One region of the Bradyrhizobium sp. Kon58 genome, then DNA from elsewhere that is predicted to be linked to it. Evidence: predicted binding sites of a transcription regulator. Region 1 holds the regulator's gene; the other holds the start of a gene.
The links. Region 1 encodes LexA, which represses DNA repair genes until DNA is damaged. Its sites were predicted from a motif close to TGTTCNNNNTGTGTTCNG; they were not measured.
Positions count from the first base shown of each region.

Region 1 (7,430 bases):
AAATCCTTCGTCCGGAACTAAACTTTCGGCAACGTTGCAGGACCCGGTTCGTGCGCAGCGGGGGTCGGCCGGCCGGCCCACGCCTCGCAGCCATGCCATTTTAGGATGGTTTTGGCGCCATAGACGGGTTAGGCGATGAGGGAAGGCTTCAAATTCTCGGGAGGATAACAATGAACGAAGCACCCCGCATCCAACCGGACAGGAATGTCGAGCTCGGCGCCAGCACCGAGCCGTTCCAGAATCTGCATGAATTCATCCGGAAAGCGCGTTCCAACCTCAACCAGAATGCCTGGGATTATATCGTCGGCGCGGCCGAGACCGAGACCACGATGCGTCGCAACCGCATGGCGCTGGACGAGATCGCCTTCCGCCCGCGCGTGCTGCGCGATGTCCGCAAGGTCACAGGTTCGGTCGAACAGTTCGGCCGCAAGATGCGCCTGCCCGTGGTGCTCGCCCCCGTCGGCGCGCTCGAGATCTTCGACCCGGATGGTGCGGCGAGCGTGGCACGCGCCTGCGGCACTTTCGGTGCGGCGCACATGCTCAGTTCGGTGTCCGAGCCCGGTCTAGAAAAGACCGCCGAAGCTGCGCCGGACGCGTTGCGCCTCTACCAGCTCTACGTGCGCGGCGACGACGCCTTCGTCACCGACGTCGTCAGCCGGGCTGAGAAGCACGCCTATGCCGCCTTCTGCCTGACCGTCGATACCGCTCATTACAGCCGTCGCGAACGTGACATCGCCAAGCGCTACGTTCGCGAGAGCCGCCTGCGCGCCACCGGCGGCGATTACCAGAAGGGTCTGGAGTGGCGGACGGTGAAGATGATCAAGGACAAGTTCAAGATCCCGCTGATCCTCAAGGGCATCGCGACGCCAGAGGATGCGCTGATCGCGATCGATCACGGCGTCGAATGGATCTACGTCTCCAACCATGGCGGCCGTCAGCTCGATCACGGTCGCGGCGCCATGCACGTGCTGCCCGAGATCGTTGACGCCGTGAACGGCCGCGCCAAGATCATGGTCGATGGCGGCATGTGTCGCGGCACCGACATCGTCAAGGCGATCGCGGCGGGCGCCGACCTCGTCGGCATCGGCCGGCTGCAATGCTGGGCGCTGGCGGCGGCCGGCGAAGCCGGCGTGGCCCGCATGCTGGAGCTGCTCGAGGACGAAGTGCTGCGCTGCCTCGGCCTCTTGGGTGCGACCTCGTTCGCCGAGGTCAACAAATCCTGCCTGCACCAGGCGACCGCAACCAACGCGCCGAGTGTGTTCAGCGCGTTTCCGCTGTTCGACCACGAGCCGTATCGATACTGAGTGAAAGGACGCAGGTGACATCGCTCTCTCCCGACAGCGCGGATGCGCTTCTGTTCGATCTCGGCCGCGTGGTGCTCGATATCGATTTCTCCAAGGCGATCGCCTGTTGGGCGGGACATGCCGGCTGCAAGCCTGAAGCCATCGTCGCGCGCTATGTGCGGGACAGCGAAGCTTATCGGCTGCACGAGATGGGGAAGATCAGCGATGAGGATTATTTCGCCTCATTGCGAGCCTCGCTCGGAATCGGCATTTCGGACGCGCAGTTCCTGGAAGGCTGGAACGCGATCTTCGCCGGCGAAATGCCTGACATCGCCGAGCTGCTGCCGCGCGCAGCGAAGCAGATGCCGCTCTACGCTTTCTCCAACACCAATCGGCCGCACGTGGACCATTTCTCGAGGGAATATGCCGGCGTCCTCGGCCATTTCCGCGAGCTGTATTTGTCGTCCAGCATCGGCTTGCGCAAACCGGATGCGGATGCCTTCGACCACGTCGTTGCGGCGATCGGCGTGCCCGCCGGGCGCATCGTGTTCTTCGACGATCTTGCCGAAAACATCGAGGGAGCGCGGGCGCGCGGCTTGACGGCGGTGCATGTGACCTCGCCGCGTGACGTCGGGAACGCATTGAAGGCATTGGGCATCTGACGACGAGGCGTCGTCGCGAAACCCTTGGCGCCACGGCCCAACGGGAACAATTTTGGAAAAAACTGAGGAACCCAATCACTTTGTGCATTTTTATACAGAGTTCCCGGAACGGAATACCACCTTCCGGACTCTTAGAGTCCGTTGGGACTTCTACGGACGGATGCATCATCGTGCTGGGCAAGACCTACCTCACCAAGCAGGCCTCTCTTCTTCTTGAATTCGCGAGGACAACTTCAGATTCGGAGCTTTCCGCCAAGCTCGTGAGCAAGGCGGCCGACCTGAAATCCCAGGCCGATCCGCTGCCCGACAAGGATCAGGGACCCAAGGCGCCCGACGTAACTCCCGGGCAGCCAGGGAGCTGATCGATCCAGGCCCGGGGCGCTCGTCGTTCTCGCCCTTCCATGACCACTCTCCTGCCGATCTGTCGGGTTCTTCGGATCATGCCACGACGCGCGCGATCCTGCCTTCGGAACAATGTGAAGCGGCGGGATGACTGCGCGCGCTCAGCCGTTTTTGCCTCTGCGCCCGCGCTCGGCTAGAAGATTTGCGGAACATTCGCCCGAACGTGCCGAGCAGGAGTTTTCGCCGTGGCCTTGATGCCGGTTTCTGACGCGCTTGCCGCGGTGCTGGCGGGTGCAGAGCCGCTGCCGGAAGAAATGATCTCCCTCGACGAGGCCTACCATCGCGTGCTCGCGCGTGACGTCGCGGCGCGGCGCACGCAGCCGCCGCAGGCGATGTCGGCGATGGACGGCTACGCGGTGCGCGCGGCTGATGCCGCGACGATCGATTCGGAGCTCACCGTCATCGGCGAAGTCGCGGCAGGCCGACCGTTCGCGGGGACGGTCGGCGCCGGCGAGGCCGTGCGGATCTTCACCGGCGGCGTCGTTCCCGGTGGCGCGGACGCCGTCGTGATCCAGGAGGACACGGTCGCTGCCGGCAAGCGCATCACGATCAAGGAAGCCGCGATCGCCGGTCGGCACATCCGCCCCGCAGGCGTCGATTTCCGCGAGGGCGACGTGCTCCTGCGCAAGGGAAATCGTCTCACCGAGCGCGACCTCGCGCTCGCCGCCGGGATGAACCATCCGCACCTTGGCGTTTTCAGACGTCCGAAAGTCGCGATTCTCGCCACCGGCGACGAGCTGGTGATGCCGGGCACCACGCCCGGCCACGGCCAGATCGTCTACTCCAACGGCTACGCCCTGCACGCGCTCGCCCGCAGCGAGGGCGCCGAGACCATCGACCTCGGGATTGCCGCCGACACGCTGGACGCCACCACCGCCGGCATCCGCCGCGCCCGCGAGAGCGGCGCCGACATCCTGATCACGACCGGCGGCGCATCGGTTGGCGACCACGATCTGGTCCAGCAGGCGCTGCGGGACGAAGGCATTGCGATGGCGTTCTGGAAGATCGCGATGCGGCCAGGCAAGCCGATGATGCACGGGCGGCTCGGCGCAATGGAGGTGATCGGCCTGCCGGGCAATCCCGTGTCGTCCTACGTGTGCGCGTTCCTGTTCATGGTGCCGCTGATTCGCGCCCTGTCGGGCCGTTCGGTGATTCACCATCGCAGTGAACGCGCCGTGCTCGGCCGCGACGTCGGCGCCAACGACCAGCGCGAGGACTATCTGCGCGCGCATCTGGAGGAGCGTGACGATGGCACGCGCGTCGTTCTTCCCGTCAACCATCAGGACTCTTCGCTGCTTGCGAATCTCGCTGCAGCACAGGTACTTCTCGTGCGCGCACCGTTCGCGCCGAAGGCCGAAGCCGGCACGGCTTGCGAAGTGTTGCGGCTCCCCGTCTGAGCGTCCGGCAATGCGCGTTCCGCGAACTTTGCTCTGTTCACGGTAAATTAAGCAGTTGCGGAACATGTATCGAACATATAGTGTCCGTTCATGATTTGTTTCGAGTATGTAGCGGCTTATTGCCGAACTCTGCGTCTCGGAATCGGACGACATCAACCGGGGGACTTTGGTCGAGATGTTAACGCGCAAACAATACGAGCTTCTGCGGTTCATCAGTGAACGTCTGAAGGAAAGCGGCGTGCCGCCCTCCTTCGACGAGATGAAGGATGCGCTCGATCTGCGCTCGAAGTCGGGCATCCATCGCCTGATCACGGCGCTCGAGGAGCGTGGCTTCATCCGACGCCTGCCCAACCGCGCCCGTGCGATTGAAGTCATCAAGCTGCCGGAGCTCCAGGCAGCCGCCGGCAGCCGCCGCGGCTTCACGCCGAGCGTCATCGAGGGCAATCTCGGCAAGGTGCGTGCGAGCTCCAGCCTGCCCGCGGACGACGGCGAACGTCCCGTCGCGGTACCGGTGATGGGCCGCATCGCGGCCGGCACGCCGATCGAGGCGTTGCAGACCCGCAGCCATACTATCAGCGTACCGCCTGACATGCTCGGCTCGGGCGAGCATTACGCGCTCGAAGTGCGCGGTGATTCCATGGTCGAGGCCGGCATCCTTGACGGCGACATGGCGCTGATTCAGCGCAACGAGAGCGCCGATACCGGCGACATCGTGGTGGCGCTGATCGACGACGAGGAAGCGACGCTGAAGCGCTTCCGCCGCCGCGGCGCCTCGATCGCGCTCGAGCCCGCCAACGCGGCTTATGAGGTCCGCATCCTGCCGCCCAACCGGGTGAAGATTCAGGGCAAGCTGATCGGGCTTTACCGGAAGTACTGATACCGGGCGTCCTTGATACCGGGAGTACTTCATGCCGGAGGTGCTTGGCGCCTCGCGCGCTTCCGATCGGCATCGCCGGTCAGAAATTGGAACGGATCATCGTCCGCTCCGGCTGGGTAGTCTTTCTGGTTCTGCACAGACTATCCGGCCCCTCCTTCGGCGCTGGCTCCTCGCGACGCCCACGAAGCGGCACTGGTTCGCGGCGCAAGTGTTCGAGGAAACAGCGGCCGGCGACCAAGCTCGACCGTTGCAGTCAAGCCGGCGATATTCCCGCACGCGCCTCCCGAATGCATCGCAACTCGCTTTGTTCCTATTGAATTCGGGAAAGATAATGTGATCGCGGCTCGCGGAAAGCAGCCGCAGATTTGCCCACAACCAAGCAGAGCGTTCATGCTTCAACTCTGATAGAGGCCTGCGCCTCGATTAAGAGACGCGGGTTGCTATCCCAGCATGAGGAGCACCCGATGTGTGACTACAGCCTGCATGCCGTCGCGTCGCGCCCCGCCGAAGTCGGCGAGACGATCGTCACGACAAGCTTCCGCGGCACCTCGACGCGCGGCTTCGCCTCGGCAGCCGATCCGTCTGTTGCCGTCTGCCTGCTGCCGGGAACGGAGCTCGCCTTCGCCGACGACGTTCGCTACGACAATCGCTGGATCTGGACGCGCACCATCAATTCCCGCGTGGGCAAGTTCGGCAAGATCGACCCGCACGTTCCCGACCGCCATCATGACGCGATCGAATTCCCGGACGGCAAATACGTGCTGGTGACGCAGCTCGTCGAAGGTCAGCGCGCGACCGTGTTGCAGCTGCCGGTAACTCAGTCGGTCGCCGAGCGAGAGCACAAGGCGCAGATTATCGCCGACCGGCAGCCGACCGTCAGGCACCTGCCGATCGGCTGACACAGCCTCCCCCGGCTACGAGGTCGGGGGGTTAGGATTGAATTGCCATCGCCGGCCGTGGCCGGCGAGATGGTATGGCTCGCGTCCGCGAAATCCAATCGGATGGACCAAGCCCGCACCTCTCCGCCGCACGAAGTTTGAGCCGCCCTGCCTGAATTTTGAACGTCCGCTTCGCAGCCAAATGACCGATGCTGTCAGGGCTTGAGACGGCGGACACGCTCGATGAAAACCTTCCTTCGCGTCGTTGAACTCTGGGTGCCCGATCGGACGCGCACGCGGCTGGAGTTTGGTGGCGGTCTCTATGGCGAAGGGCTGTCCGCGTTCAAGGCCGTCAGCGAAGAGCTGCACTTCGGATATGACGAGGGACTTCCGGGCAAGGCCTGGGCCGCGGGCCACCCCGTGATCCTCACCAAATTCGCCAACTCATATTTCAAACGGACCGATCAGGCGCTCGCGGCCGGCCTCACCTGCGGCGTCGCGGTGCCGGTGTTTGCGGGTGAATTCCTGCAAGCCGTCATGGTGCTGTTCTGCGGCGAGGACGAAGCGCATGTCGGGGCGATCGAGCTCTGGCACAACGACCCTGATGCCTCCCACGAGATGGGGCTTGTCGACGGCTATTACGGCACCGCCGACATGTTTGAATTCAACTCCCGCCACACCAAATTTCCTCGCGGCTTTGGCCTGCCTGGCCGCACCTGGAAGGCGGGCCTGCCGCTGATCATAAAGGACCTGCACGACGCCAGGAGTTTTCTGCGCTGGGAGGACGCGGCCAAGGTCGGGATCAATTTCGGCGTCGGCGTGCCCTATCGGACGGGCGCGGACCAGACCTGGGTTCTGACATTCCTCTCCGCGCAGGCCACGCCGATTGCGCGACGCTTCGAGATCTGGATCCCGAACGAGACCCGCTCGGCACTGGTGTTCCGCGCCGGCGATTGCAGCGCGCAGACCGACCTTGCAGCGCTCTATGCGGATAAATCCATTGCCAGAGGCGAAGGCAGCATCGGCGGGGCCTGGGCCACCGGCATGCCCGCGCTCAACGACGATCTGGTGCATGACGGCTCGGTCGCCGGTCTCGAAGCCTGCACATCCGGACTGAGCCGAATGGTGGCCCTGCCGGTCATCGGCAATTCCAGGCTCGACGCCGTACTGGCCTGGTATTTGTAACCGATCCGATCAATCGTCGGCCTGCAAGTCGGTCTCCGCCGGCGTTGCGTCCTTGATGCGGGGCGCGATCGCCTTCGGCGCAAGGCTGCCGTCGAAATCACCCTCACCGGCGCCGGCCGGCAACCAGGGGCGGCTCGTGCCTCTCGCCCTCACCGCGTGAACCACAAAGCCGTCACCACGTTGCGTCAGCGCCAGCGCACTCTGGCTGGCGAGCCGTTGCCGATCGACCACCATCGCCGCGCAATCGGGTGGCGCGGGGCGTGTCGTCACCACCAGCGCGGCCCGACTGCAATCGTCCGCGAGAGCGTCGACGCGCAGTGCCAGCGCGACCAACCTCCCGTCGGCCAGTGGCGTCACGCAGCCGGATTCGTCACAGGACACGCCATCGGCCAGAGAGGCTCGGCCCGCATCGCGCGGATCGGCGTCGGCAGCGAGCCATTCCTTGAGCAGAAAGCTGTCCTTGCTCGTCCTGATCAGGTGCAGATATCCGTCCCTGCCCCGCACCGCAACGCTCGCGCCATCCCCGGCAATCAGGATGTCGGGCTGCCGCGCCGACAGTCCCCAGAGGATCGCTGCCAGCAGCACCAGGGCGCCGGACCAGCGTAGCGGCGTGCGCAACAAGCCCAGCAGGATGATTCCCAGGCTCGCCGCGATCAGCGGCGCGATCCCGAACGCCGAGATGCGGCCGACGGCGCCCGGCAATGCCGCGACCCAGCGCGAGACCGCGACCATCCAGTCGATGCCGA
Region 1 is NZ_JBVVOT010000007.1:93,804-101,233, forward strand. It holds gene AC0L20_RS14875 (alpha-hydroxy acid oxidase) at 171-1,304, shown strand; gene AC0L20_RS14880 (HAD family hydrolase) at 1,319-1,945, shown strand; gene AC0L20_RS14885 (hypothetical protein) at 2,116-2,307, shown strand; gene AC0L20_RS14890 (molybdopterin molybdotransferase MoeA) at 2,533-3,744, shown strand; gene lexA (transcriptional repressor LexA) at 3,920-4,621, shown strand; gene AC0L20_RS14900 (hypothetical protein) at 5,086-5,520, shown strand; gene AC0L20_RS14905 (GAF domain-containing protein) at 5,743-6,684, shown strand; gene AC0L20_RS14910 (ComEC/Rec2 family competence protein) at 6,694-7,430, opposite strand, start outside.

Region 2 (7,430 bases), on a different contig from region 1:
CTGGATGAAATAGAGCACGGGGTCGCGGGGCTCCAGCTTGATCGCCTCGCGCTCCGGCATGAACAGGGTCTCGCGGCCGGCATCCCGGTCCGGCCCCTTGGCCACCGACATCAGCGCCACCTGGGTCAGGCCGAGGTTTGCAAAGATTTCCCGGACCGCGTTGAGCTGGCCGCGGCCGCCGTCGATGATCACGAGATCGGGCCATTGCGGGAAGTCGTCGTCCTTGGTTTTGACCGCGCCCTCTTCGGGCGGGTTGATCAGGCGCTTGAAGCGGCGCTCCAGCACTTCGCGCATCATGGCGAAGTCGTCGCCCGGCGTGATCCCTTCCGACTTGATGTTGAACTTGCGGTACTGATTTTTCACAAAACCGTCCGGGCCGGCAACGATCATGGCGCCGACTGCGTTGGTGCCCTGGATGTGGCTGTTGTCGTAGACCTCGATCCGCTTCGGCGCATGAGTCAAGTTCAGGGTCGTGGCCATGGCGTCCAGCAGACGGCTCTGCGTCGCGGTGTCCGCGAGCTTGCGGCCCAGGGCCTCGCGCGCGTTGGTGAGCGCGTGGGTGACGAGCTCCTTCTTCTCGCCGCGCTTCGGCGTGGACACCTCGACCTTGCGGCCGGCCTTGATCGACAGCGCGTTGGCGAGCAGCTCGCTCTCCTCGATCTCGTGCGAGAGCAGGATGTTCCTCGGCGGCGGCTTGTCGTCATAGAACTGGGCCAGGAAGGAGCCGAGCACCTCTTCCGGCGTATACGTCTTCTCCGCGCGCGGGAAATAGGCGCGGTTGCCCCAGTTCTGCCCGGTGCGGAAGAAGAACACCTCGACACATGAGAAGCCGCCCTCCTGGTGGATGGCGAACACGTCGGCTTCTTCCACCGTGCGCGGATTGATGCCCTGCTGCGACTGGATCGCGGACAACGCAGCGAGGCGGTCGCGGTAGAGCGCGGCGCTCTCGAATTCGAGCTCACCGGAGGCCTTCTCCATCTCGGCGGCAAGCTCCTGTTTCACCGCATGGCTTCTGCCGGACAGGAAGTCGCTCGCCTCGCGCACCAGGGTCGTGTAGCCGGGGAAGTCGATCTCGCGGGTGCAGGGGCCGGCGCAACGGCGGATCTGGTAGAGCAGGCAGGGCCGCGAGCGGCTCTCGAAGAAGGAATCCGTGCAGGAGCGGATCAGGAACGCGCGCTGAAGCGCGGTGATGGTGCGGTTGACGGCGCCGGCAGAGGCGAACGGGCCGAAATAGCGACCGGGCCGCGTCTGCGCGCCGCGATGCTTCAGGATCTGCGGCGCCCAATGGTCGCCCGTGATCAGGATATAGGGAAACGACTTGTCGTCGCGCAGCTGCACGTTGAAGCGCGGCCGAAGCTGCTTGATGAGGTTGGCCTCCAGCAGCAGCGCTTCGGTCTCGGTGTGGGTCGAGATGATTTCCACGGTCACGGTGGCGGCGATCATGCGCAGGATGCGCGCCGGCTGCGGCGCACTCTGGCGCGCATAGTTCGACAGGCGCTTTTTGACGTTCTTGGCCTTGCCGACATAGAGCACGTCGGCATTCGCATTGAGCATGCGGTAGACGCCCGGCGAGGTGGGGGCGAGGCGGACCGCGCGTTCGATCGCCTCGTGGCCGGTCGCCAGCGGCTCTTCGCCGACCGTGCCGCTCTCTTCCAGGATGTCCGGCAGCCGTGCGTCGTCCTCGTCGTCCCCGTTTGCTGTGGCGGGATCGAGGTCGGGCGGCGCCGCTTCCGTCTGCTGGGGCGGGACGTCGGGCGCGTTGCCGCGCACGGGTTTGCGCGCGCGTGCGTCGTCCGGATTGTCGGTGGAATCGTGAACCATGGTGCGAATTTAGGCGTTGCGGGTGCCGATTTGAAGTTCCGGCCGTGCGGCACGCACAGGATGGCGGCGCAGTTCCCGGTAACGCTTGCTTAAGCCTGTTAACAGCGCGGTAACCCGGCTTAACAGGCCTTTAACTTAAAACTCTCGATAAATCTTACGCGAAAAAGTGGTGGTTCCGTAACCATGCGGTTTTGCCTCGCGCGGCGGCGCGGGCATCGCACCGGTGGCGGCAGTTGCGTTGGAGTGTGTGATGAAGGGGCTCGTTGTGGGCGCAGCCGCGTTGGCTGCAGTCGGCTGGACGGCTTCGGCAGAGGCCGCCGATCTCAACTACGGGCAGCGTGCGCCCTACACGGTCAATCAGCCGCTCAACGCCTATAGCTGGGCCGGCCCGTATCTCGGTGCCAATCTCGGCTATGAATGGGGTTCGGTGAACAACAATCCCGCAAAGCCGTCAGGTTTCGTCGGCGGCGTTCAGGCCGGCTACAATTTCCAGACCGGCCCGTGGGTGTTCGGTGTCGAAGGTGACATCCAGGCCGCCGGTGCCGACGACACCTTCGCGCCGTGGAAGTTCTCCAATCCGTGGTTCGGCACCCTGCGCGGCCGCGCGGGCTATGCCCTCAGCAACGTGCTGTTCTACGGCACGGCGGGCCTCGCCTTCGGCGAGCTGCGCGCGCAGACGTTCGGCTGGACGGAGTCGCACACCAGCGCCGGCTGGACCATCGGTGCCGGCGCGGAAGTTGGTTTCGCGCCGAACTGGAGCGCCAAGCTCGAATATCTCTACATCGATCTGTCGACGAGTCAGTTCGCGATTACAGGCGTGTCAAACGGCTATAGCGCCAGCGTTGTGCGCGCAGGCGTGAACTATCACTTCTGATACCCAAAGAAGAAAATACCGGACTACAACCTCCCGGCCGCTTGCGGCCGGGATTTTTTTTGCGCCGGTGTTTCGCGTCGGACTTGCTAGGGAAGGATGACCAAATCGACCGCCTTCGGCCCCTTGCCCTTCTTGTCCGGTTCGACTTCGAAAGTAATACGCTGTCCTTCGGCAAGGTCCTTCAGTCCGGCCCGCTCCACAGCAGTAATATGCACGAAGACGTCGCGGCCCCCGTCGTCCGGTTTGATGAATCCGTAGCCGCGCTCACCGTTGAAAAACTTGACCGTTCCCGTCATGGCCATCGGGAAACTCCCCCTCATTGCTCCTCCGTCGTGACGCAGACGCACGTCACGACATGACCGGGCCTTACGAAGCCCGGGAGCTGGCCATCCTTGGGCAGACCATTCGGTCCGACTGGATCTTTCTTAGGCCTTCACTCCGCCGCAACCATTCGCGGAAGCGGAACGTAAAGCCAGTCACCGCAACAGCATAATACGGTTCTCTGCAGATTGACCACCGCTCCTGCATATTTTTCCCAAGATGCCGGAGTGTTACGGCCTCGGCACCTCTAATCGGAATCTGGCAGCGCCCCCCTGGCCGAGCGGCATTTCCAGCTCGGGCAGGATCGTCTTGAGTTCGCCCTGCAGCGTGTAGGGGGGATTGACGATCAAGAGCCCGGTGGAGGTGAGAGTTGCGCCGTCAGCCTGCGGCGCCACGCTGAATTCGAGGCGCAGGCATTTTCCCGGCGGTTTTGCTGCGGCTGCGAGCCGCGCCACTGATTGCACCAGCGCGTCGGTGGCGCGCCGGCTCTTGGCGGGATACCAGATTACATAGATACCGGTCGGCCATTTCGCGAAAGCCGTCGAGAAGGCCTCTTCGAGCTTCTCGAACTCGTCCTTTGCCTCAAACGGCGGGTCGATCAGCACGAGCCCGCGCCGTTCCTTGGGCGGCACGAAAGCCGGCAGCGCCATCCAGCCGTCGAGATCGACCACGCGGGCCTGTTCGTCGTGGCGCAGCACGCCGATCAGCGCCTTGCGCGCCTTCGGCTCGATCTCGCAGAGCAAGAGGCGGTCCTGCGGCCTCAGCAGGCCGCGTGCGATCAGCGGCGAGCCCGGATAGGCCTTGAGCTCACCCTTCGGATTGAAGGCGCGGACGATGTCGAGATAGGGCTTGGTCAGCGCCATGGCGTCGTTCGACAGCCGCGCCTGCATCAGCCGCGCAATACCCGTCAGCCACTCGCCGCCGCGGCGCGCCTCGTCGCTTTCGAGATCGTAGAGGCCAGCGCCGGCATGGGTGTCGATGACGCGGAACGCACCCGGCTTGTCCTGGAGATAGGTGATGATGCGCGCCAGCACGATGTGCTTGATGACATCGGCGAAGCTGCCGGCATGGAAGGCGTGGCGGTAATTCATGCAAGAGCACTACGCCACGTGACGGCTCGAGCAAAGAGGCACGATGCCTGGGCTAGCCACCTCGGATCGGCGGCATCGCCACCTGGTCGCGGCGGCAGGCGCGGCGGTCGATCTCCTCGCAGGCGCGGAATTGCAGGTCCTTGCTGAGACAGATGCGGACTTCCGATAGCCGCGTCCGGTTGCAGGTGATCGAGACCGCGGCATTGCTGAGGCCCGGATTGGCCTTGATGAAGGCTTCCTCCACCTCCGCCGGCGCCACGGTCTTGGCCTGCGACAAATCGAGATATTCGGCCGGAATCTTGATCGCGGCGCGTGCCTTCCGGATCGTCTCGAAATAGCTGCGGTCGGCGAGCCCCGAGCAGGTGCCGTGCTTGTCCCATTCGTTGAAGATCAGCCCCGGCGCCGGCATCAGATCGAGCATGGAGGAAACGATGCTGCGGTTCAGTCGCGGCGACGGCCGCTGGCAATATTCCGGGAAACCGTTCTCATATTGCGGCCACAGACCATGCACCACGAAAGCGTAGGGCCGTCCGCTGCACTGGATCTGCGAGCGGCCGCCGCGCTCCGCCGCCTCTTCGCAGAAGGAGGGCGACCACGACAGCGACAGCACATAAAAATCGAACTCGCCGGGCGTGTTCTGCCGCTTGTCCTGGGCCTTTGCGCCACCGGCCAGCACAGCCAGCCCGGCTGCAAGCGTCAGCGAGATCATCAGGCGGGAGAACGAATGCAATCTGGAATGAAACATGGCGACGCCCCTCAACTAGACTGTGCAGGCGAGCCTAGCAGGCGATAAGAACATTTCAAGAACAAATTTCGGGCGACCGTCGTTCGGCCGCCTGATCGGTCGGGATCAGAGCAATTATTGCTTGGCGGCGCGGCAGGCCGGGTTGTAGGCCCAGTTGCGGTCGAGCCCGACCACGCACCATTCGACGCCCTGGCCGTAGCCGGCGAAGCCGCCGTCCTCGACGATCGAGAAGTGCACCTTGCGCATCCTGCCGTCCGTGAGCATGGCCTCGCCGGTGCAATAGCGGCGCGGGATGTTGTCGGATGCCCAGGGCCGGAACGCGGTCTCGTGAACCGCGGCGAAGCCGGTGATCTTCAACGAGGAATTCCAGAACGAGCTTTCTTTCTCCCAGAACTGGCTGGCGATCGTCGGCAGCGCCCTGTCGCATTCGGAGACGTTGCCGTCATAACGCGGCCCGCTCAGCCAGAAATTCAGCTCCAGCGGATTGGCGGCCCTGGCCTCACCGAGCGACAGCGCCCCGAACAGAAGGCCGAGCACGGCGGCAAAGCGGAGCGATTTCAGGAAGGTCGAGGCGCGCATGGGCAATCCAGACAGCATGATCTGCGAGGGTCGGACGGTGCCGCGAAGGCCGGGGGAGGTCAAGTGCAGCGCGGCAACACTTGCCGACGAGTTGACCGCAACGCTGCGTTAGAGGGGGCTTCCGTTCTTTCCTCCGCCGCGCCGGCACCGTAAACTGCCGCCAACCAATCGGAGTGACGGGAATGCGAATCATTGCGGCCGCGGGCCTACTTGCCTTGGGTATGTTGGCGAGCCAGTCGGCGCGCGCCGATCTCCTTCCGGTGCCTCCGTTCAAGGGCAACGACACCGGCGGCATCATCGCCTATTCGATGGCAACCCAGGTCGATGCGCGGCAGGTCGCGGTCGATCATTGTGCGCGCTATGGCAAGGTCGCCAAATTCCTGGCGATGCAGGCCTATGAGGGCGGCTACATCTCGTTCTCCTGCCGCTGGGTGCCCTATGGCGCCGCCGACCAGCCGATCCGCACGCTCTACTGAGGCGCTTTCGCAACGCCGCTATCGCAGCCGGGAGCTTCCGACATGACGCGCAAACTCGCTTTGCTCGGCTCCGCCCTTTGCCTCGTCTTGTCGGCAGCCAGCGCCCGCGCTGACGACCTGCCGGTGCGCAAGGCGGGGCTGTGGGAATTGAAGATGGTCAGGACCGGCATGCCGGTGCCCGAGATGACCATGCAGCACTGCACCGACGAGACCGTCGACAAGGAAATGAACAACAACGTCTCCCCGATGGCCAAGCAGATCTGCGCCAAGCAGGACATCAAGAAAACCGCGACCGGTTACGTCAGCGATTCCGAATGCAATGTCGCCGGCATCAGCACGACCTCGCATGCTGAGATATCAGGTGATTTCAATTCGGCCTATACGGTGAAGACGTCGTCGCACGCGCAAGGCGGCGCCGCCGGCACGGCAGGCCGCGACACGACCATGCAGCTCGAAGCGAAATGGCTGGGGGCCTGCAAGCCGGACCAGAAGCCCGGCGACATCGTGATGCCCGGCGGCTTCAAGATGAACGTGCGCGACATGGACAAGCTGAAGGCGCTGTTGCCGAAATAGGTGCCGCGCGGCCGGTGCGGCTCCCTCGCCCTGTTCTTACGGGGAGAGGGTTGGGGTGAGGGGCCTCTCTCCACACGTGCGATTGTTGAGGGACCTGTACCCCCTCACCCGAATTCGATCAGCGATCGAATTCGACCTCTCCCCGCAAGCGGGGCGAGGTGAAGAGGCGCCTACACCGGTATCCGCACGCTCGCCCTTAGGCCGCCCATCGGACTGTCGCCAAGCGTGATGTCGCCGCCATGCGAACGGGCGATGTCGCGGGCGATCGCGAGCCCAAGACCCGTGCCGCCTTCGTCCTGGTTGCGGGCGTTGTCCAGCCGCAGGAACGGCTTGAACACCTCTTCGCGTAAGTGCGCGGGAATGCCCGGCCCGTCGTCGTCGACCGTCACGGTCAAATATCGGTGATCGCGCTGGCCGGTGATGGCGATGCTCTTGCCGTAGCGGGCGGCGTTGGTGACGAGGTTGGCAAGGCAGCGCTTGAACGAGGCCGGCTTCACCGTGACCACGGGCAGTCCGTTGAACGCGACGGTCGCCATGTGGCCGTGGCGTTCGGCGTCGCTGCGTAGCTCCTCGAGCGCCTGGGCCATGTCGGTCGGCTGCGACTGTTCGCCGGAATCGCCGCGGGCAAACGCGAGGTAGTCCTCGAGCATCATCGACATCTCGTCGACGTCCTTGCGCATGCCCTCCATTTCGGGGCTGTCGCCGATCAGCGCCAGCTCGAGCTTGAACCGCGTCAGGATCGTGCGCAGATCGTGGCTGACGCCGGCGAGCATCGCGGTGCGCTGCTCCATCGTCCGCTCGATGCGCGATTTCATTTCGAGGAAGGCGACCGACGCGCGCCGCACCTCGCGCGCGCCGCGCGGGCGGAAATTCGGCGCCTCCCGGCCCTTGCCAAAACTTTCGGCGGCATCGGCAAGTCGCAGGATCGGCTTGATCTGGTTGCGCAGGAA
Region 2 is NZ_JBVVOT010000003.1:176,701-184,130, forward strand. It holds gene uvrC (excinuclease ABC subunit UvrC) at 1-1,821, opposite strand, end outside; gene AC0L20_RS07220 (outer membrane protein) at 2,072-2,695, shown strand; gene AC0L20_RS07225 (cold-shock protein) at 2,782-2,997, opposite strand; gene AC0L20_RS07230 (23S rRNA (adenine(2030)-N(6))-methyltransferase RlmJ) at 3,247-4,107, opposite strand; gene AC0L20_RS07235 (ribonuclease T2 family protein) at 4,160-4,852, opposite strand; gene AC0L20_RS07240 (hypothetical protein) at 4,967-5,431, opposite strand; gene AC0L20_RS07245 (hypothetical protein) at 5,614-5,907, shown strand; gene AC0L20_RS07250 (DUF3617 domain-containing protein) at 5,950-6,480, shown strand; gene AC0L20_RS07255 (ATP-binding protein) at 6,651-7,430, opposite strand, start outside.
Region 2: AC0L20_RS07235 (ribonuclease T2 family protein) is a predicted target of LexA. The motif match lies at 4,899-4,916, and genes of this name have one in related genera.